Thermus thermophilus: one gene and its partner. Each later gene encodes a partner of the first gene's protein in a complex. Links are inferred from orthologs where the notes say so. Each region holds a gene or a part of one and is shown on either strand. Other genes may lie near its edges. The genes, in order: dnaG and dnaB.

What was found.
Region 2: the proteins of dnaG (region 1) and dnaB are in contact, whole or in part, in a crystal structure (PDB 2R6A), measured with the Geobacillus stearothermophilus proteins. The link is inferred for Thermus thermophilus from one-to-one orthologs. Residues at the interface, in WP_049624496.1 of Geobacillus stearothermophilus: Lys456, Leu457, Leu458, Pro459, Ala460, Asn463, Ala464, Leu467, Leu535, Leu536, Ile537, Ala538, Gln544, Glu545, Asp548, Tyr549, His552; in WP_033016901.1 of Geobacillus stearothermophilus: Ser13, Glu15, Ala16, Gln18, Glu91, Leu92, Asp94, Ala95, Val96, Pro97, Thr98, Ala99, Ala100, Asn101, Tyr104, Tyr105, Ile108.

What each region holds. Positions count from the first base shown.
Region 1 is NZ_AP025158.1:627,966-638,093, reverse strand. What follows is about bases 4,772-7,770. They hold dnaG (DNA primase), read left to right. Parts: upstream 4,772-5,384; coding sequence 5,385-7,157; downstream 7,158-7,770. Other genes in these bases: malQ (4-alpha-glucanotransferase), read right to left, coding at 7,154-7,770; TthTMY_RS03550 (AAA family ATPase), read left to right, coding at 4,772-5,412. In the rest of the region: TthTMY_RS03565 (heavy metal-binding domain-containing protein), read right to left, coding at 1-189; TthTMY_RS03560 (DEAD/DEAH box helicase), read left to right, coding at 207-2,393; TthTMY_RS03555 (hypothetical protein), read left to right, coding at 2,399-2,800; more of TthTMY_RS03550, read left to right, coding at 2,803-4,771; more of malQ, read right to left, coding at 7,771-8,656; TthTMY_RS03535 (3-hydroxyacyl-CoA dehydrogenase family protein), read right to left, coding at 8,728-9,600; TthTMY_RS03530 (DMT family transporter), read right to left, coding at 9,621-10,128. UniProt on the Escherichia coli protein: RNA polymerase that catalyzes the synthesis of short RNA molecules used as primers for DNA polymerase during DNA replication.
Region 2 is NZ_AP025158.1:405,365-415,426, forward strand. Bases 4,368-7,300 are described here. They hold dnaB (replicative DNA helicase), read left to right. Parts: upstream 4,368-5,133; coding sequence 5,134-6,468; downstream 6,469-7,300. Other genes in these bases: TthTMY_RS02395 (transglycosylase SLT domain-containing protein), read right to left, coding at 4,368-5,025; TthTMY_RS02405 (protoglobin domain-containing protein), read right to left, coding at 6,465-7,016; TthTMY_RS02410 (molybdopterin-dependent oxidoreductase), read right to left, coding at 7,100-7,300. In the rest of the region: TthTMY_RS02370 (cation:proton antiporter), read left to right, coding at 1-332; TthTMY_RS02375 (SDH family Clp fold serine proteinase), read left to right, coding at 349-1,176; TthTMY_RS02380 (rhomboid family intramembrane serine protease), read left to right, coding at 1,173-1,805; TthTMY_RS02385 (HPP family protein), read left to right, coding at 1,816-2,268; TthTMY_RS02390 (cation:proton antiporter), read left to right, coding at 2,268-3,428; more of TthTMY_RS02395, read right to left, coding at 3,418-4,367; more of TthTMY_RS02410, read right to left, coding at 7,301-10,062. UniProt on the Escherichia coli protein: The main replicative DNA helicase, it participates in initiation and elongation during chromosome replication. Travels ahead of the DNA replisome, separating dsDNA into templates for DNA synthesis.

The DNA of each region.
Region 1 (10,128 bases):
GGCGAGGGCGGTCTCCCGCGCCCGGCGGAGCTCCGCCTCGTACGCCCCGCTGCGCCCACCCACGAGGTCCCGGATCTGGGCCAGGAGGTCCCTCAGGACGTTGGCCCCCACGATGGCCTCCCCGAAGACGATGCCCAGGTACCGCTCTATCCGCCTTCCCTGCACCTCCGAGGTCGTGGTGAGGATCATGCCCCCATAATAAGGGGGTGCTGCCCGAGCCGCTTCGGGGCTATTCCAGCTACCGGGAGTGGCTGGAGGCGGAGGAGGAGTTCAAGGGGAGGGTGGTCTTCGCCCGCCTCCTCCCCAAGGCCCCCCCAAGGCCCGCGCCCTACGAGGGGGCCTTCGCCGGGGTCCTCCAGGCCCTGGGCCTCACGCCCTACCTCCACCAAAAAAGGGCCCTAAAGCAGGTGGAGGCGGGGGCCAACGTGGTCCTCGCCTACCCCACCGCCGCCGGGAAAAGCCTGGTCTACCAGGCCCCGGTGTTGCAGGCCGCCCTCGAGGGGGCCACGAGCCTCCTCCTCTTCCCCACCAAGGCCTTGGCCCACGACCAGCTCCGCCGCCTCCGGGCCATGGCCCAGGTCCTGGGGGTGGAGGGCGTCTTCCCCTACGACGGGGACACCCCCTCCGCCACCCGGCGGCAGGCCCGGGAGCGGGGCCTCGTCCTCCTCTCCAACCCCGACATGCTCCACTACGGCCTCCTGCCCCGCCACCCGGACTGGGCCCCCTTCCTCGCCCGGCTCCGCTACGTGGTTCTGGACGAGCTCCACGCCTACCGGGGGGTGTTCGGCACCCACGTGGCCCTGATCCTGAGGCGCCTCCTCCGCCTGGCCCGGCACTACGGGGCCTCCCCCCAGGTCCTCGCCGCAAGCGCCACCATCGCCAACGCCCGGGAGCACGCGGAAGCCCTCACGGGCCTCCCCTTTGAGGAGCTCAAAGCCCAGGTGGCCCGGACGGAGCGGGAACTCCTCGTCCTCCTCCCCAAGCCCTTGGACCGGAGGGGGGAGCGCAGGCGGAGCCCCCTCCTCGAGGCGGCCTACCTGGCCCGGCGCCTGGCGGAGGCAGGGCTCAAGGGGCTCGTCTTCGCCGGGGCCCGCAAGTCGGCGGAGCTCATCGCCCGCTACGCCGCCCACCCCCTGGTGCGGCCTTACCGGGCGGGGTACACGGCCCGGGAGCGCCGCCGCCTGGAGGCGGACCTCAAGGAGGGGCGGGTGCGGGTCCTGGTCTCCACCAGCGCCCTGGAGCTTGGAGTGGACATCGGGGAGCTGGACGCCGTGGTCCTGGTGGGCTACCCGGGTTCCACCGCCGCCTTCTGGCAGCGGGCGGGCCGGGCGGGCCGGGGGGAACGGCGGGCCCTCTTGGTCTACATCCCCCGGGAGGACCCCATGGACGAGTACTTCCTCCACCGCCCCGCCCTCCTCCTGGAAAGCCCGCCCGAGGAGGCGGTGGCGGACCCGCAAAACCCCGTCCTCTGCCCCCTGCACCTCCACGCGGCGGCCCGGGAAAAGCCCCTATCGGCGGAGGAGCTCCTCTGCCCCGAGGCCCGGGCCACCTTAAAGGAGCGGAACGGGCGGTTCTTCACCCCGAAGCCCAACCCCCACCGGGAGATCACCCTGAGGGGCCTCGGCGCCACCTTCACCCTGCGGGGCCCGGACGGGGAGGTGTTGGGCTACCTGGACGAGCGGCAGGCCTACTGGGAGGCCCACCCCGGGGCCATCTACCTGCACCAGGGGGAGAGCTACCTGGTGCGCAACGTGGACCTGGCCCGGCGCGAGGTCTGGCTCCTTCCCGCCCTGGAGGACTACTACACCGAGCCCCGGGCGGAGACGGACCTCGAGGTCCTCTCCGGGGAGGAGGTGGGCCCCGGGGTGTGGGTGGGCCGGGTGGTCCTGAGGGAGCGGGTGGTGGGGTACGTGAAGAAGCGCTTCTACACGGGGAGCGTCCTGGAGGAGGTGCCCCTGGAGATGCCGGAGGTCTCCTTCCCCACGGAGGCGCTCTGGTTCCACCCGCCCGAGGCCGTCCCCGCCTTCCAGATCCCCGGAGGGATCCACGCCCTGGAGCACGCCATGATCGGCCTCTTGCCCCTCTTCGTCCTGGCGGAGCGGCAGGACGTGGGCGGGATCTCCTACCCCTTCTACCCCAGGCCCCTCCCCTCCCCGGGCGGGCCCACGGTCTTCATCTACGACGGCTACCCCGGGGGGGTAGGGTACGCCCGCCGGGCGGCCCGGCGCTTCCCCGAGTGGCTCAAGGCCACCCTGGACCTCCTCCGCTCCTGCCCCTGCGAGGAGGGCTGCCCTCGGTGCGTCCTCTCCCCCAAGTGCGGCAACGGCAACCAGTACCTGGACAAGAAGGCGGCCCTGGCCCTCGCCCTGGCCTTGGCCCACCCCTTAGACTGAGGGGCATGAGGCCTGTGGAGGAAAGCCCGGAGGAGTTCCTGGCCCGCTTCGCCGCCCACCGGGTGGAGGTGAGGCTCTACCCCGAGCCCTGGGGGAGCCCGCTCCTCGAGGTCCAGACCCCGGCGGGGTTCGTCTACGCCATGGACCGGGGCGCGCCCCCGGCCCCGGTGGGGGAAGCGCGGGTCCTCTTCCACGGCCTCGCCCGAAAGGTCGCCCGGGCCCAGGGGAAGGAGGGCGTCTTCCGGGAAGGGGCGGCCTACCGCCTCGTGGGCCCGGCGCGTCCTCTGGAGGAGGGGTTTTACCTCCTTTTGGCCCGGGGGCTTCCCGTGGTGGTCCACTGGGAAGGCCCCATGCCCGAGGAGGCCGAGGTCCTCCTCTGGCCCCCCCTGATGCTCTTCCGGGAGTAAGCGTGCGCTGCGCCTGCGGCCAGAAGAACCCCCCCGAGGCCCGGTACTGCCTGGCCTGCGGCCAGCTCCTCGGGGCGAAGCTTCCCCGGGAGACCCGGTTCGTGAGCGTGGTCTTCTTTGACCTGGCGAACTCCACCGAGGCCTTCCGCCAGGGGCTTTCCCCGGCCTACCGGCGCCTAAGGGAGGCCCTCGAGGAGGCCGCAGGCCGGGCCCGGGCCCGGGGGGGGTTCGTCCACCGCTTCCTGGGGGACGGGGTCCTGGTCTTCTTCGGGGCCCCCAGGAGCCAGGGCCTCGAGCCTTGGCGGGCCCTGGCCGCCGCCTGGGACATGGTCCGGCACTCCCCCTTCCCCGCCCGGGCCGGGGTGGCGAGCGGGGAGGCCCTCTGGGGGCCCTTGGGCAGCGGGTACGCCGGGGAGCCCACCCTCCTCGGCCCCCCGGTGAACCTGGCCGAGCGCCTCTCCAAGCTCGCCGCCCCCGGGGAGGTCCTCACCGAGGCCACCACCCTGCGCCTCGCCCCCGGGGCGGAGGGGGCGCTTCTGGGAAGCCGGGAGGTCAAGGGGATGGGCCAGGTGCCTGTCTACCGCCTGGTCCGGCTTGCCCTGGACCTCCCGCCCCACCGCAGGCCCCTCCTCCAGACCCTGGAGGCGCGCCTTTTTACGGAAAGGCGCCTGGTGGTCCACGGGCCTGCGGGAAGCGGGAAGAGCTTTCTCCTCGAGGTCTTCCGCGAAAGGCGGGCCCGGGGCCTTCCCTTCCCCACGGTGCGGCTTCAGCGCATGGGGCCCGAGATGCCCCTCCGGGCCACCCTCTACCGGGCGGTGACCGAGGCCTTCGGCGCCCCGGAGGCCCTCCTCCGGAACCTCCCCGAGGGCCTGGCCGAAGCTTTGGCCTACAGCCTCGGCCTCGCCCCCAGGCCCCCGTGGGAGAAGCGCGCGCTGGACGAGGCCATCCTCGCCGCCTGGCGGGAGGCCCTAATGGGGCTAAAGACGCCCCTTCTCCTCCTCCTCCAGGACCTCCACTACCCGGACCGCACCCTGGAGCGCTTCCTGGGGCAGATGCCGGAAAACCTCCTGGTGCTCGCGGAAAGCCGCAGGCCCCTCTTCCCCGCCCGCCTCGGCCTGGAGGGCCTCGAGGCCCCGCCCCTCCTCGCCCTCCAGCCCGCCTTGGACGCCCTCCCCGTCCCCGAGCGCACCGCCCTCCTCGCCATGGGGGTCCTGGGGGAGGTGCCCCCCGAGGTGGTGGAGGCCATCGCCGGGCCCTTCTCCCGGGAACGGCTCGTGGCGGAGGGCCTTCTGGTCCACGGGCGCGTCCCGCCCCCCCTCGCCGAGGCCGCGCGGCGCCTCGTCCCCGAGGAGGAGCGAACCCAGTGGCGCCGGCTCGCCGCCAGGCTTCTCGCCGCCCAGGGGCGCCTGGAGGAGGCCGCCCACCACCTGGCCGAGGCGGGCGAGGCCCGGGAGGCCGCCCACCTCCTCCGCGTCCAGGCCCAGGCCCTGTGGCGGGAGGGCCACCCCGACCGGGCCCTCCCCCTCTACCAAAAGGCGGAAGGGCTCGCCCCGCCCGGCTGGCGGGCCTCCTTGGCCGCGGAGGCCCAGGACGCCCTCGCCTCCCTGGGCCGGGCGGAAGAAGCGGCCTCGGGGCCAAGGCGGGAGGACGCTGTGCTTGCCCGCTACCGCGAGCTCCGCGCCCGCCCCGAGGCGGAGGCCCTCCTCGCCCTCCTCCCCGCCCTCAAGCCTTACCCCCTGGAGCAGGCCGAGGCCCGGCTTCTCCTCGCGGGCCTCCTCTGGCGGGCCTTCCGGCCCCGGGAGGCCCTGGCGGTCCTCGCCGAACCCCCCCACCCCGCGCTTCCCCCGGACCCCGTCCTGGAGCACCAAAGCCTCAAGGCGGGCCTCCTCATGGACCTGGGGCGGCACGCGGAGGCCGAGCCCCTCCTCGAGGGCCCCCTCCCCGAGGGCCTCGAGGCCCGGGCCCGCTTCGGCGCCGCCCGCCTCCGCCTCCTCCTGGAGACGGGGAGGCTGGCCCAGGCCCTGGAGGAGGGGGAAGGGCTTTACGCCAAGACCCCCCACCCCTGGATGGCCGCCGCCCTCCTCGGCGCCTGGACCCTAAAGGACCGCTTCCCCGAGGCCCTCTTCCGGGAGGCCCTGGCCCACCCGGACGGCCGGGGCCTCGCCCTTCTGGCCCTGGCCCACCGCCGCTGGCGGCGGGGGGAGGACCCGGTGCCCCTCTTCAAGGAGGTCCTCAAGGAGGCCCGGCGCCTGCCCAACCCTTACCTCCACCACCTCGCCCTCTCCTCCCTGGCCCTCTACCTCTGGCCCAAGGCGCCGCGGAAAGCCCAGGCCCTCTCCCAACACCTCCTCTACCACACCCACAAAACGGGCTTCCTCGTCCACCTGGAGGTGGCCCGCCTCCTCCGAGCCCAGCTCCTTCTGGAAACGGGGGAGCGGGTGGACCACCTTTTGGGCTTCACCCCCTCCCTCCCCCTCACCCGCGCCTGGAAGGCCGCCCTCCAGGGCCAGGAAGCCGCCGAGGACCTGGAGGGGTACGGTATCCTGGGGAGGTGGGTCAGGAGGCTTTGGCGTAGGGGGGCGGCATGGACGCGGGCCAGGCGGTGGAGCTGATCAAGTCCCGCCTCTCCTTGCGGGAGGTGGTCTCCCGCTACGTGGCCCTGAAGCCGGCGGGCCGCGGCCGCTGGAAGGGCCTCTGCCCCTTCCACCAGGAGAAGACCCCCTCCTTCTACGTGGACGAGGAGAAGGGCCTCTTCTACTGCTTCGGGTGCAAGGCCGGGGGCGACCTCTTCGCCTTCGTCCAAAGGGCGGAGGGGCTGGACTTCCCCGAGGCCTTGGAAAGGCTCGCGGAGGAGGCGGGGGTGGAGCTTCCCCGGCGGAAGGCCCCGGAAAGGCGCCGGGAGCTCCTCGAGGTCCTGGCCCTGGCCCAAACCTACTTCCTGGAGCACCTCAACGCCCACCCCGAGGCCCTGGCCTACCTGAGGAAGAGGGGCCTCACGGAGGAGAGCGTGGCCCGCTTCGGCCTGGGTTACGCCCCGCCCAAGGGGGACGGGCTCGTGGCCTTCCTCGCCCGGCACGGGGTGGCCCCGGAGGAGGGCGTGCGGGCCGGGGTGCTGGCGGAGCGGCAGGGGCGCATCTTTGACCGCTTCCGCCACCGCATCACCTTCCCCATCAAGGACGCCTTCGGGCGCATCGTGGCCTTCACCGGGAGGGCCCTGGGGGAGGACGGGCCCAAGTACCTGAACACCCCCGAAACCCCCCTTTTCCGCAAGCAGGAGGTCCTCTTCGCCTACCCCGAGGCCCGGCCCGCCTTGAGGGAAGGCCGGGCCATCGTGGTGGAGGGGCTCTTTGACGCCATCGCCCTGCACCAGCTGGGCTTCCCGGAGACGGTGGCCGTGCTGGGCTCGGGCCTCTCCGAGGGGCAGGCCCTCCTCCTCAAGAAGGCGGGGGTCTTGGAGGTCTACCTGGCCTTTGACGCCGACGAGGCCGGGCAGAAGGCCACCTTGCAGAGCCTGAACCTGGAGCTCGCCCCCAGGTTCCTCTTCTACGCCGTCCGCCTCCCCGCCAAGGACCCGGGGGAGCTCCTCCTCCACCCCGAGGGAAGGGCCCTCTTCCAGAAGGCCCTGGAGGAGGCCCTCCCGGAGGTGGCCTTTCGCTTTGAGGAGGCGAGCCGGGGCCTGGACCTCTCCCGGCCCGAGCACAAGCGGAAGGTCCTCGAGGCCCTCACCCCCAGGATGCTCTCCCCGGAGCCCTTTGACCCCGTGGCCGAACGGCTCAAGGCCCTGGTGGTGGAGCGCCTGGGCCTTTCCCCCAAGAGCCTCGAGGACTACCTGGCGAGCCTTAGGACCCGGGGGCGGCCCGCCCCTCCCCCACCGCCCCCACCCCCCACCCCTGGCAACAAGACCCTCCTTTTGGAGCTGGACGCCATCGCCCTCCTCCTCTCCGCCCCGGAGGAACGCTTCCTGGAGCTCGTGGACCACGTGGAGACCCAGGTCTGGCCCCCGGAGGGTTCCTTCCTCGGGGACTTCCTCGCCCTGGCCCGGAGGGAGCCCCGGCGGGACCACCTCCGCCGCGTCCTAAGCCAGCGGGAGGAAGGAGGAAGGCTCTTTGAGCGCCTGCTCCTCGCGCCCCGGGGGGAGGACCCCAGGCTCCAGGAGAAGCTGGACCACACCCTGGCCCGTTTGCGGGAAGCCTACCTCCAGGAGCGGCTCGCCAAGGTCAAGGCGGCCCTCGCCCAAAACCCCGACCCCCCCACCCTGGAGCGCCTCCTCAAGGAGTACCAGGAGATCCGGGCGGCCATAGAGGCGGAGCGCCGCCTCTACAAGCGGCGCCCCCCTCCTTCGGGCTGGTTCGCCTAGAGCCGTTCCGTGGCCTCGGCCATGGCCCTAAGCCTTTCCCCGTGCTCCGGGGAAAGCTCTCCCGGAAGGAGCCGCCAGGCCCAGTTGCCCGAGGGCCTTCCCGGGTAGTTCATCCGGGCCTCGCTGCCCAAGGCCAGGACGTCCTGCACCGGGTAGACGGCGAGCCGGGCCACGGACTTCATCCCCAGGCGCATCAGGGCCCAGGGCACCTCCTCCTCTTCCCGGAAGAAAATCCCCCAGTCCGCCAAATAGCGCGCCATGAAGGCCTTCTCGTGGGGGGTGGCCGTGCGGTACCAGCCCAGGGTGGTGTCGTTATCGTGGGTGCCGGTGTAGACCACCACCCGGCCGTGGGAAGGGTAGTTGTGGGGGAGGAAGGGGTTTTCCATCCCGTCGTCAAAGGCGAACTGGAGGACCTTCATCCCGGGAAGGCCGAAGCGGTCGCGCAAGGCCTCCACCTCAGGGGTGATGACCCCCAGGTCCTCGGCCAGGATGGGCACCTGGCCGAAAGTTTCCTGGATCTTCTGGAAAAGCTTCTCCCCCGGGGCCTTGACCCAACGCCCCTCCACCGCCGTGGGGCAGCTTGCGGGGATCTCCCAGTAGGCCTCAAAGCCGCGGAAGTGGTCTATGCGCACCAGGTGGAAGAGCTCCAGGGCCTTTTCCAGGCGGCGGATCCAGAAGGAAAACCCCTCCCGCTCCAGGACGTCCCAGCGGTAGAGGGGGTTGCCCCAGCGCTGGCCCGTCTCCGAGAAGTAGTCGGGGGGCACCCCGGCCACCACCGTGGGGCGGCCCTCCTCGTCCAGGTGAAACCACTCGGGGTGGGCCCAGACCTCGGCGGAGTCCTCGGCCACGAAGATGGGCATGTCCCCGAGGATCCGGATGCCCAACGCCTCGGCCTCCGCCTTCAGGGCCCCCCACTGGCGGAAGAAGAGCCACTGGGTGAAGGCGTGGAAGGCCACCTCCTCGGCCAGGGCGCTTTTCGCCTCCCTCAGGGCCTGCTCTTCCCGCTTCCTCAGGGGAAGGGGCCACCGGTTCCAGGGAAGCCCCCCGTGCGCCCCCTTTAGGGCCATGAAGAGGGCGTAGTCCTCAAGCCACCAGGCCTCCTTTTCCCGGAAGGCGGCGAAGTCCTCCCGCTCCTCCGGGGGGGCCTTTTCCTGGAAGCCCCGGAAGGCCTCCTTAAGCGCGGGCCACTTCCAGGCGTAGAGGAGGCCGTAGTCCACCCGGCCTTGGGGGAAGCCGGGGTCTTCCAGGCGCACGTAGCCCCGCTTTGCGAGGGGCCTGAGGTCTACCAGGTAGGGGTTTCCGGCGAAGGCGCTGAAGGACTGGTAGGGGGAGTCGCCGTAGCCCGTGGGGCCCAAGGGGAGGACCTGCCAGTACTGCCCCCCCGCCTCCTTGAGGAAGCGCAGGAAGTCCCGGGCCTCCTGGCCCAGGACGCCCACGCCGTAGGGGCCGGGGAGGCTCGTGGGGTGGAGGAGGAGGCCGAACGCGCGGGGAAGCTCCATGGCCCCAGTATACCCCCTGGCTTGGAAGAGTTTCCAGAGCGAAGCCCTTTCGGGGCCCCCGCGCAGGGCGCTCAGCCCACCTTGTTCCCCTTCTCGTCGTAGGTGTAAAAGCCCCGCCCCGTCTTGCGGCCCAAAAGCCCCGCCTGGACCATGCGGCGAAGGAGGGGGGAAGGCCGGTACTTGTCGTCCCCAAAGCCCCGGTGGAGCACCTCCATGATGGCGAGGCAGGTGTCCAGGCCGATGAAGTCGGCAAGCTCCAAGGGCCCCATGGGGTGGTTCATCCCCAGGCGCATGATGCCGTCAATGGCCTCCTTGGTGGCCACCCCCTCGCGGAGGGCCTCTATGGCCTCGTTGATCATGGGCATAAGGAGGCGGTTGGAGACGAAGCCGGGGTAGTCCTGGACCTCGAGGGGGGTCTTCCCCATGCGCCTCGCCACCTCCACCACCACGTCCCGGGTTTCCTCAGAGGTGAGCTCCCCCCGGATCACCTCCACGAGGGGCATGAGGGGCACGGGGTTGAAAAAGTGCATGCCGATGAAGCGCTCCGGCCGCCCCGAGGAGCGGGCGAGGGCGGTGATGGGGATGGAGCTGGTGTTGCTGGCGAGGATGGCCTCGGGCTTGGCCAGGGCCCCCAGGCGCTCAAAGAGCCGCCGCTTCTCCCCCTCGTCCTCCACGATGGCCTCCACGATGAGGTCGGCGTCCTTTAGGGCCTCGAGGCTCAGGCTCGTCCGGATCCGCCCCAGGGCCTCGTCGTGGGCCTCCTGGGTGATCTTCCCCTTCTCCAGGAACTTGCCCAAAGAGCGCCTTATGGCGGCGAGGCCCCTTTCCAGGAAGCCCTCGGCCACGTCCACCAGGACCACCTCGTAGCCTGCGCTTGCCGCCACCTGGGCGATGCCGCTTCCCATCTGCCCCGCGCCCACCACGCCGATCCGCTTGACCTCCATGGCGCTCACCCCGGCCCATTCTACGCCCTGAGGTTCACCAGGAGGACCCCGAGGAGGGCGACCCCCCCGCCCAGGAGGGAAAGGGGGGAGGGCACCTCCCCAAGCCACAGGTAGGCGATGAGGACGGCCAAGGGGGGCGAGAGGTAGAGGAAGGAGGCGAGGCGGGAGGCCGGGGTGCGGGAGAGGGCGTAGGTCCAGGTGAGGTAGGCCAAAGCCCCGGGGAAGACCCCGAGGTAAAGCGCGGCGAGGAGGGCGGGCCTCGGCGCCTCCCTCAAGGCCTCGGGAAGCCCCGGGAGGAAGACGAAAAGGGGCAGGGTGCCGAGAAGCAGGGTGTAGACGGTCATCTCCTCGCTCCCGTAGCGGCCGAAGAGGGGCTTTTGCAGGACGAAGTAGAAGGAGGTGGAGAGGGCGGCGAGGAGGACGAGAAGCGCCCCGGGGCTAAGCCCCACCCCGCCCCCCTCCCCGAAGGCGATGAGGGCGGAGCCCAAAAAGGCGAGGCCGAAGCCCAAAACCCCCCGCCTCCCAAGC
Region 2 (10,062 bases), 220 kb from region 1 along the record:
CCCCCTGGGCGGTGGGGCTTGTCCTCCTGGGCCTCCTTCTCAAGCTCCCCCTGAACCACCTGGGTGGGGCGAGGGCGGGGCTTGGCCGGAAGCGGCGGCTCTACAGCGCCCTCTACCTCGTGCCCCGGGGCGAGTTCAACCTGGTCTTAGGCGCCTTGGCCCTGCAGCAGGGCTACCCCCTGGTGGCCCAGGTGGCCGTGCTCCTGGTCCTGGTCTCCGTCCCCTTGGGGGCCCTCCTCATCCGCTACGCCCCCGGGATCGCCCAGGCCCTCTACCCGGAAGCGCGCCCCGGGAAGAGGGCGAAGAGGGCCGAAGGAAGCCCTGTAGAATGATTGCCGGAGGTGAGGCATGGACATCTTTTTCCAGCTCTTTTGGCTTTTCTTCATCCTCTCTGCCCTCTCCCCCTACTTCCAGCAGCAGTGGCTCCTCGGGGCCAGGACCCGCAAGATCGCCGAGCTGGAGAGGCAGCGGAAAAGCCGGGTCATCACCCTCATCCACCGCCAGGAGGCGGTGAGCTTTCTGGGAATCCCCATCTCCCGCTATATCAACATTGACGACTCAGAGCAGGTCCTGAGGGCCATCCGCCTCACGGACAAGAACGTGCCCATAGACCTCATCCTCCACACCCCAGGGGGCCTGGTGCTGGCGGCGGAGCAGATCGCCGAGGCCCTCCTCCGCCACCCCGCCAAGGTGACGGTCTTCGTGCCCCACTACGCCATGTCCGGGGGGACGCTCATCGCCCTCGCCGCCGACGAGATCGTCATGGACGAGAACGCCGTCTTGGGCCCCGTGGACCCCCAGCTCGGCCAGTACCCGGCGGCGAGCATCCTCAAGGTCCTGGAGAAAAAGCCCATCTCCGAGATTGACGACCAGACCCTGATCCTCGCCGACGTGGCGGAGAAGGCCCTTAGGCAGGTGAAGGCCACGGTGAAGAACCTCCTCAAGAAGCACATGCCCGAGGAGAAGGCGGAGGAGGTGGCCACCCTTCTCTCCCAGGGCACCTGGACCCACGACTACCCCATTGACGTGGAGCAGGCCCGGAGCCTGGGGCTTCCCGTATCCACGGAGATGCCCCGGGAGGTCTACGAGCTCATGGAGCTCTACCCCCAAGCCCAAGGCCAAAGGCCCAGCGTCCAGTACGTGCCCCTGCCTTACCGCCAGGGTCCGCCGCGATGATCCCCCTGCATGACATCAACCCCGCGCGCCGCCCCGCCCTGGTGGTCCGGTCCCTGGTGGCCCTGAACGTGGCCGCCTTCCTCCTGGAGCTCCTTCTCGGGCCCACCCAGGTGGTGGCCAAGATGGGCTTCGTCCCCGCCCTCTTCTTCCAAGACCCCCTGGGCGAGGGGTACCGGGTCCTCACCAGCATGTTCCTCCACGGGGGCCTTTTCCACCTCCTCTCCAACATGTGGTTCCTCTGGGTGTTCGGGGACAACGTGGAGGATCGGATGGGAGGGGAGCGCTTCCTCCTCTTCTACCTCCTCGGCGGGGTGGCGGCGGCCCTGGCCCAGGCCCTGTTCATGCCCGCCTCCACCGTGCCCATGATCGGGGCGAGCGGGGCGGTCTCCGCCGTCCTTGGGGCCTATTACGTCCTCTTCCCCCGGGCCTACGTGATCACCCTGGTCTGGTTCGTCCTGCCCTTCACCCTGGCCCTGCCCGCGGGCTTTTACCTGGGGTACTGGGCCTTCCTCCAGCTGGTGCAGGGGCTTTTGGGCGTGCCGGGCATCGCCTTCTGGGCCCACCTCGGCGGGTTCGTCTTCGGCGTGGCGGCGGTGCGCGCGTTCCTTCCCCGAAGGTGGGGCTGGTAGACTGGGGCCCATGAAGGTCAAGGACCTGATGACCCAAGACCCCGTGGTCCTGGGGCCGGAGGCCACCTTGGAGGAGGCCGCCCGCAGGATCCTGGAGACCCGCTACGGGGGCTTCCCCGTGGTGGACGGGGAGGGGAGGCTGCTCGGCGTGGTCCAGGTGGAGGAGCTTCTGCCCCACCCGGAGAACGTTCCCTTCTCCGACGTGGAGGCCCTGCAGCTTTTCGGGGAGTGGGTGGACGAGGACGTCCTGGCGGAGATCTACCGCCGCTACCAGCGCACCCCCGTGAAGGCGGTGATGCGCACGGAGATCCCCAAGGTCCACCCCGAGGACCCCCTGGGCAAGGCCCTCAAGGTGGTCCTCACGACCGGCCTACGCCACCTCCCGGTGGTGGACGAGAAGGGCAAGGTGGTGGGCATCCTCACCCGGAGCGACTTCTTGAAGCTCATCCTAGGGAGGAGTTGATGCACGGCGCGGAACACCTGTTGGAGATCTTCTATCTCCTTCTCGCGGCCCAGGTGATGGCCTTTATCTTCAAGCGCCTGAACCAGCCCGTGGTCATCGGGGAGGTGCTCGCGGGCGTGCTGGTGGGGCCCGCCCTTTTGGGCCTGGTGCACGAGGGGGAGGTCCTGGAGTTTCTGGCGGAGCTTGGGGCGGTCTTCCTCCTCTTCATGGTGGGCCTGGAAACCCGCCTCAGGGACATCCTGGCGGTGGGGAAGGAGGCCTTTTTGGTGGCCGTTTTGGGGGTAGCCCTGCCCTTCCTGGGGGGGTACCTCTACGGCCTAGAGATCGGGTTTGAAACCCTCCCCGCCCTCTTCCTCGGCACCGCCTTGGTGGCCACCAGCGTGGGCATCACCGCCCGGGTCCTCCAGGAGCTCGGGGTCCTTTCCCGTCCCTACTCCCGGATCATCCTGGGGGCGGCGGTGATTGACGACGTCCTGGGCCTCATCGTCCTCGCGGTGGTGAACGGCGTGGCCCAGACGGGCCAGGTGGAGGTGGGGGCCATCGCCCGGCTCATCCTCCTCTCCGTGGTCTTCGTGGGGCTTGCCGTCTTCCTCTCCACCCTCATCGCCCGCCTGCCCCTAGAGCGGCTTCCCGTGGGGAGCCCCTTGGGCTTTGCCCTCGCCTTGGGCGTGGGGATGGCGGCCCTGGCGGCCAGTATCGGCCTCGCCCCCATCGTGGGGGCCTTTTTGGGGGGAATGCTCCTTTCCGAGGTGCGGGAGAAGTACCGCCTCGAGGAGCCCGTCTTCGCCATAGAGAGCTTCCTCGCTCCCCTCTTCTTCGCCATGGTGGGGGTTAGGCTGGAGCTCGCCGCCTTGGCGAGCCCCGTGGTGCTGGTGGCGGGGACGGTGGTCACGGTGATCGCCATCCTGGGGAAGGTCCTCGGGGGCTTCCTCGGGGCCCTCACCCAGGGGGTGCGGAGCGCCCTCACCGTGGGGGTGGGCATGGCCCCCCGGGGGGAGGTGGGGCTCATCGTGGCCGCCTTGGGCCTCAAGGCGGGCGCGGTGAACGAGGAGGAGTACGCCATCGTTCTCTTCATGGTGGTCTTCACGACCCTCTTCGCCCCCTTCGCCCTCAAACTCCTCATCGCCTGGACGGAGAGGGAGCGCGCCGCTAAGGAATAGCCTTGTAGGCGGCGTAGGCGGAGAGCACCTTGGCGAGGTACTCCCGCGGTTCGTCCCGCTCCTGGAAGCGGAGGAAGGCGTAGAGGCCCCCCTCCCGGGCGATGCCCCTTAGGGTGTAGCCGATCCCCCCGTTGTAGGCGGTGACGGCACAGGCAAGCCGTTCCACGCCGGAAAAGGCGGCGCACCGCTCTAGGAGCCACCGGAGGTAGCGGGCGGCGTAGCGGATGCTGGCCTCGGGGTCAAAGGGGTCGGCGGGGGGCTCCCCCAGCATCCGGGCCACGTCCGCCCAGGTGCTCCTGAGGAACTGGGCGAGGCCCAAGGCTCCCGTGGGGCTCACCGCCTTAGGGTCAAAGCGGCTTTCCACGTGGAGGAGGGCGAAGAGGAGGTCGGGGTCCAGCCCCTCCCTCCCCGCGTAGGCCTCCACCCACGCCCGGTAGGCCCTGGGGTAGGCGAGGGCCGTGGGCCAGGCGGCCCGGATCCCCTCCCGATAGGCCCCCAGGCGGTAGAGGAGGGGGACGAGGGCGGGCCAGTCCTTTGGGCGCCTCCAGAGGGCGTAGCGCACCTCCCCCCGGGCCCAGGCCGCCTTGCCCGCCCGGACCAGGGCCTCCACCAGGGAGGCCTCGGGGGGTAAGGAAGCCGGAGGGGCTAGGGCCGGGGGGGACGGGGTCTTCCCCACGAGGAGGCCCAGGCCCCCCTCGAGGCGGGCGTAGGCCTCCTGCCGCGCCTCTCCATTCCCGAGCTCCCCGGCGAGGAGGTAGGCGCGGAGGGCGGCATCGTCGGCGTAGGGGCTTTCCCCCCGGGCGAGGCGGAGGTAGACCCCGAGGGCTTCCTCCTTCCGCCCCAGGCGCTCAAGCAGGGCCGTGGCCCGCCAAAGCCCCTCCGGGGTGCTCGCCAGGTAGCGGGAAAGGGCCTCCTCCACCCGCCCCATCCCCTCCAGGAGGCGGCCTTGGGCCAGGCGGCTTTCCGGGTGGTCGTAGCGGGCGAAGGCCTGAAGGGCCTCCTCTCGCCTCCCGAGCCGCCAGAGGGCGTAGCCCAGGCCCAGGTAGCCCCTCGGGTCCTCTTCCGCCCAGGCCCGGTAGTGGGGAAGGGCCTCCCCGTAGCGGCCCAGGCGGTAGAGGGCCTGGGCGCGGAGGTCGGGCCTTGTCCCCTCGGGGAGGGCCTTGAGGAGGGGCTCGTACGCCCGGCCGCGGAAGAGGGCCTCCCAGAGCCCCTCCCCCTGGCCAAGGCGGAGGAGGGCCAGCACGGCCTCCTCTTTAGGAAGAAGCCTCGCCCAGGCGGAAAAGGCCCTCCCGTCCCCCGCCCTTTCCAGGAGGGGGGCCGCCACCCGCCAGGCCGCCTCCGCCTCCCAGCCCGGCTCAAAGGCCCGCACCTCTTCCAGGAAGAGGGCGTAGCGCCAGGCGTACTCCGCCCGTTCGGCGAGGGGGAGGTCTTCCTCGCCCACCAGGAGCCAGCCCGCGAGGAGGCCCGCGTACCCCTCGGCCCTAAGGGCCACCTGGCGGAGGGCTTCCTTCCCTCCCCTTTCCAGGGTGGCGTAGGGCTCGGGCAGGCCCTGGGCCTGGCAGGCGGCAAGGAGAAAGAGGAGAAGGAGCCAGCGCACGCCTTAGAGCTTAGGCCCCTCCCCTGAGAAGCGGAAAAGAGCCAATCCTTCCTAAAAGGAAAGGCCTCTGGCGGAAGGGGGGGAGGCGGGCTTAACCTGGGGAGGCTTATGGAAGGCCGTATCCCCCCCCACAGCCTCGAGGCGGAGCAGAGCGTCCTAGGGGCGATCCTCCTGGACTATCAAGTCCTGGACGAGATTGAGGGCCTGCTCCCCACCCCCGAGGCCTTCTACGCCGAGGCCCACCGCAAGATCTACGCCGCCATGCAGGGCCTAAGGGCCGAGGGCAGCCCCGTGGACCTGGTGACCCTTGCCGAGGAGCTTTCCCGCCGGGGGGAGCTGGACGGGGTGGGCGGGGTGAGCTACCTGGTGCAGCTTTCCGAGGCCACCCCCACCGCCGCCTACGCCGAGCACTACGCCCGCATCGTGGCGGAGAAGTGGACCCTGCGCAGGCTCATCCAGGCGGCCGGGGAGGCCATGCGCCTGGCCTACGAGGAGGCGGGAAGCCTGGACGAGATCCTGGACCAGGCGGGGAAGCGGATCCTGGAGGTGGCCCTGGCCCAGACGGAGGTGGAGGCCCGCTCCATGCGGGAGCTCGTCCACGAGACCTTTGAGCACATTGAGGCCCTCTTCCAGAACAAGGGGGAGACCGCCGGGGTGCGCACGGGCTTCAAGGAGCTGGACCAGCTCATCGGTACCCTCGCTCCCGGCTCCCTGAACATCATCGCCGCCCGCCCCGCCATGGGGAAGACCGCCTTCGCCCTCACCATCGCCCAGCACGCCGCCCTCAAGGAGGGGGTGGGGGTGGGGATCTACTCCCTGGAGATGCCCGCGGCCCAGCTCGTCCTCCGGATGATGTGCTCCGAGGCCCGCATTGACATGAACCGGGTCCGGCTCGGCCAGCTTTCCGACCGGGACTTCTCCCGCCTCGTGGACGTGGCGGGCCGGCTTTCCGAGGCCCCCATCTTCATTGACGACACCCCCGACCTCACCCTCATGGAACTCCGCGCCCGGGCCCGGAGGCTCAGGAGCCAGCACAACGTGGGCCTAATCATCATAGACTACCTTCAGCTTATGTCGGGCCCCGGAGGGGGGCAGAAGGGGGAAAACCGGCAGCAGGAGATCGCCGCCATCTCCAGGGGGCTCAAGGCCTTGGCCCGGGAGCTCGGCGTGCCGGTGATCGCCTTGAGCCAGCTCTCCCGGGCGGTGGAGGCGCGGCCCAACAAGCGCCCCATGCTCTCCGACCTCAGGGAGTCGGGCTCCATTGAGCAGGACGCCGACCTGGTGATGTTCATCTACCGGGACGAGTACTACAACCCCCACTCGGAGAAGGCGGGGATCGCCGAAATCATCGTGGGCAAGCAGAGGAACGGCCCCACGGGGACCGTGGAGCTCCAGTTCCACGCCCAGCACGTGCGCTTCAACGACCTGGCCAAGGAGCCCTAGGCCCGGGAGAGGAGGGCTGAGGCCCCTGCCTTGAGGGCTTGGGCGAGGTCCCGGTGCCCCAGGGAAAGGCCTAAGGAGAGGGCCTCGAGGTAGCTCTCCTCAATCAGGGCCACCTCCACGGCCACGAGCTTCTCAAAGGCCTCCACGGCGCTGTAGACCTCGTGCCCCCTCAGGGCCATGCGCATGTGCTCCAAGGAGAGCTCCTGGACGAGGCCCATGGCGGGGATCATGGCCCGGGGGCCGATGCCGAGCCGGGCGTGCACCAGGCCGATGCGCCGCCTCCGCTCGGCGTAGGCCCGGTCATAGACCCCCGAGAAGAGCTCGCCGTACCAGCGGGCGAAGGTCCGGTAGAGCCTCTCCACCCGCCCCGGCTCGGCGTGGAGGATGGCGCCAAGCTCCGGGTCCCGCCCCAGGTAGTCGTAGAAGGCCAGGGCCACCTCGTGGGCGATGGGGACCATGACCTCACCGAGCTCCCTAAGGAGGGCGGCGTGGGCCTCGGTGAAGCCCGTACGGCGCTTGAGGAGTTCCAAAAGTTCCCCGGGGTCCACGGGACAAATGTACCCGTCCCGGACCCTTCCCGTCCAGGGCAGAGGGCCCAGGCTTGCCCTGGGCCCTCTGCCGAAGTGGCCCTTTAGACCTGGCCTTTAAGGCCAAGCTGGGCCGCCACTTCCCTCCGCAATGCCTCGGGGTCCAGCTCCCCTCTCGCCGCTTTGAGGGCCTTCTCCAAGATCGCTTCCGCCTCCACCCCGGAGGGGCCACCGAGGGCCATCCGCCTCACGCCTTCCCTGTAGGTTTTGGCCTCTTCTGGTGTGGCCCGGACCAAGCGCACTTTGGTGTCGTAGAAAACCACGCTACCCCCGGTGAGGTCCGTAAGCCCTACGTCCTTGAGGACGGGGTCCACCCGCATGGCGGCGTTGGCGTGGATGCCCGCCGCCCGCCTGGGGTCGGCCTTCACCACCTGGCCGTTGATCTCTATGTCGCTTGCCCCATAGGCCCAGTGGCCGTAACCGAGGGCGAAGGCCACGTTTCCGGGCCGGATGCCGGGGAGCACCTTAAGCTTACCCACCATGGGCTTTTTGCCGAAGGGGCCGAAGTCCCAGAGGCCCTCCGGGTTGCTGGCGGAGACCACCTTGACGAGCTCCCCGTCCTTAAAGCCCAGGCGCTTGGCGTCCACCGGGTTGATGGCGATGTAGTTCTCGGGCATCACGTTGAGGAGCCAGTAGTTGGAGATCGTCCGGCTCTTGGTCATGGTGATCACCCGGTGGGTGAGGAGGGTGAGCTCGTAGCCTTGGGCTTCGTCCGGGATGGGCTGCCCAAGGGCGTCGGTGTAGGGGTGAAAGAGGCGGGGCAGAGGCCAGTAGGGCTTGCCCGTCATGCTGTTCTTGGTCTTGGCGTGCTTTTCTAGGTAGAGGTTGATCTGCCGGCCGTAGGCGTTGGCCACGGTGCCGTCGGACTTGAAGGCCTTTTCAAAGGCCTGGTAGCGGCCGCCCCGGTTGAGGAGGTAGACGGTGCGGCGGAAAAGGCTTTCGTCGCCCACCGCCTCCCGCCAGCGGTTTTCGTCAAAGACCGAAGGCGGCAGGTGGCGCCGGGCCTTGCGGAAGATCTCCAGCTCCTTATCGTCCGCCTCGGGCAGGGCATCGGAGCCGTCCGCCTTCTCCCCGAAGGCCAGGTTGGCGGCGAGCTTGAGGTAGAAGTGGTCGGGGTGGGTGAAGGGCATCCCGTTGGCGAAGCCTTGTTCTCCGAACCCGGGAAGCCCCAGGTACTCGGCGAGGGCCAGGAAGAAGCTCTCCGCCGAGATGGGCATCTCTTGGCCGAACACCTTTACCGTCTCGGGGATGGGGGGGATGGTGGGCTGGCGGACGGTCTGAACCTTCCAGGGGTTGTTGGGGTGGCTGCCGTGAAACTCCCACCGCTCCAGGTAGGAGAGGTCGGGGATGATGTAGTCGGCGAAGAGGTAGGTGTCCCCCACCACGATGTCAAAGGCCACGATGAGGGGGATCTTGTCCGGGTTCAGCATGGCCTGGATCTGGGTGTGGCCTGCGGGGAGGGCGTAGGCGGGGGAGCCCATGTAGTGGAAGAGGATCTTTACGGGGTAGGGGTAGCCCTGGGCGGCGGAGGGGAGGATCTCCTGGTAGACATCGGAGCTGTGGGGGAACCAGGGGCGCTTGGCGGGGTAGCCCTCAAACAGGGTGGTGTCCTCGTAGTTCACATCGTGCCGGATGAGGGAGATGCCGAAGGGCTCCATTTTGGCCGGGTGGAGCTTGTCCATGTTAAAGGGGCCACCCGCCTTCTTCCCGGTGATGTCGTAGGTGCTGGCCTTGATGAAGCCGCCGTGATGGTCGTAGTTCCCCACCATGGCGTTTAGGGTGAACCAGGCGAAGCAGTTGTAGAAGCCGTTGCTGTGTTGGCTTGCTCCCCGGTGGACGTCTACCACGGCCTTCTTCCCGTGGCGGGTGAACTCGTAGGCCAGCTCGGCGATGTCCTGGGCCTCCACCCCGGCGAGCTCCGCCCACTCCTCCAGGGTCCGGCTCAAGGCCTCCTCCCGGATGAGCTGGAGGACGCTTTTCACCCGGATGCCGTTTAGGGTGGTGTCCACGAAAAGGTCGCCGTAGACCGGCTTGTCCTCGCTTTGCGGATCCACGGGGGTGGGCTTGCCCTTCACCAGGACCACCGGATGGTCAAAGACCACCTCTTGGCCTTCAATAACGCGCACCTCGGGATCCATGCCCAGGTGGCTCATCCGCAGGAGCTTGGCGGGGAAGCCCTCCTCGTCCAGTTCCACGAGCCAGGTGGCGTTGGTCCAACTGGGCTCGCCTAGGGCTTGGGCGGCCGCCTTGTTGGCGGCGGAGAGGAAGCGGGCGTCAAACCGCCCCTTTTCAAACATCCAGCGCATCATGCCGAAGGCGATGGCCGCGTCCTGCCCCGGCTTTACCGGAAGCCACTTGGTGGCGTGGGCCACGCCCTTCTGGGCCCGCGGGTCAATGACCACGTACTTCAGGTTCCCCGTGGCCGCGCCCAGGGTGAGCTTGTTGACCCGCAAGGGGGGGCCGTAGTTGGCCTCAAAGATGTTGGCCCCCACGAAGATGACGAACTCCGCTCCCGTGAGGTCGGCCTGCCAGTAGAACTTTTCCCCGCCTGTCCAGGTGTACTGCCCCTTCTTCTCGTCGTAGGCGAGCTGGTAGCTCATGGCTTTGCCGGTGAAGTAAAGGGAACCCTGGCAGACCGTGGTGTGCCCGTGGACGTTGACGGAGCCGAGGCTTTGCTGGAAGAACCACTTGAAGAAGTCGCTCCGTCCCGCCTTCAGGCGGCCGTAGGCGAAGACGGCCTGGTTGTTCTTGGGGCCGAGGTCGGGGTGGTCGGGGTCAATGAGGGTGTGGAGGTGCTCTTTGAACTCCTCCTTAAAGCTTTCCACCAGAGCCCGCTTCTTCGCGGGGTCCTTTTCCCTCCAGATGGCCTCTACCCGGGCTTTCATCGCCTTCATGACCTTGGGGTCCCTTAGAGCCCAGACCTCCTTGAGGCCCGGGTAGTCCCGGTCGTCGCCGATATCGGCGAAGAGCTTGCCCCCTTCGGCGATCTCCCGCACCGCCTGCTCAA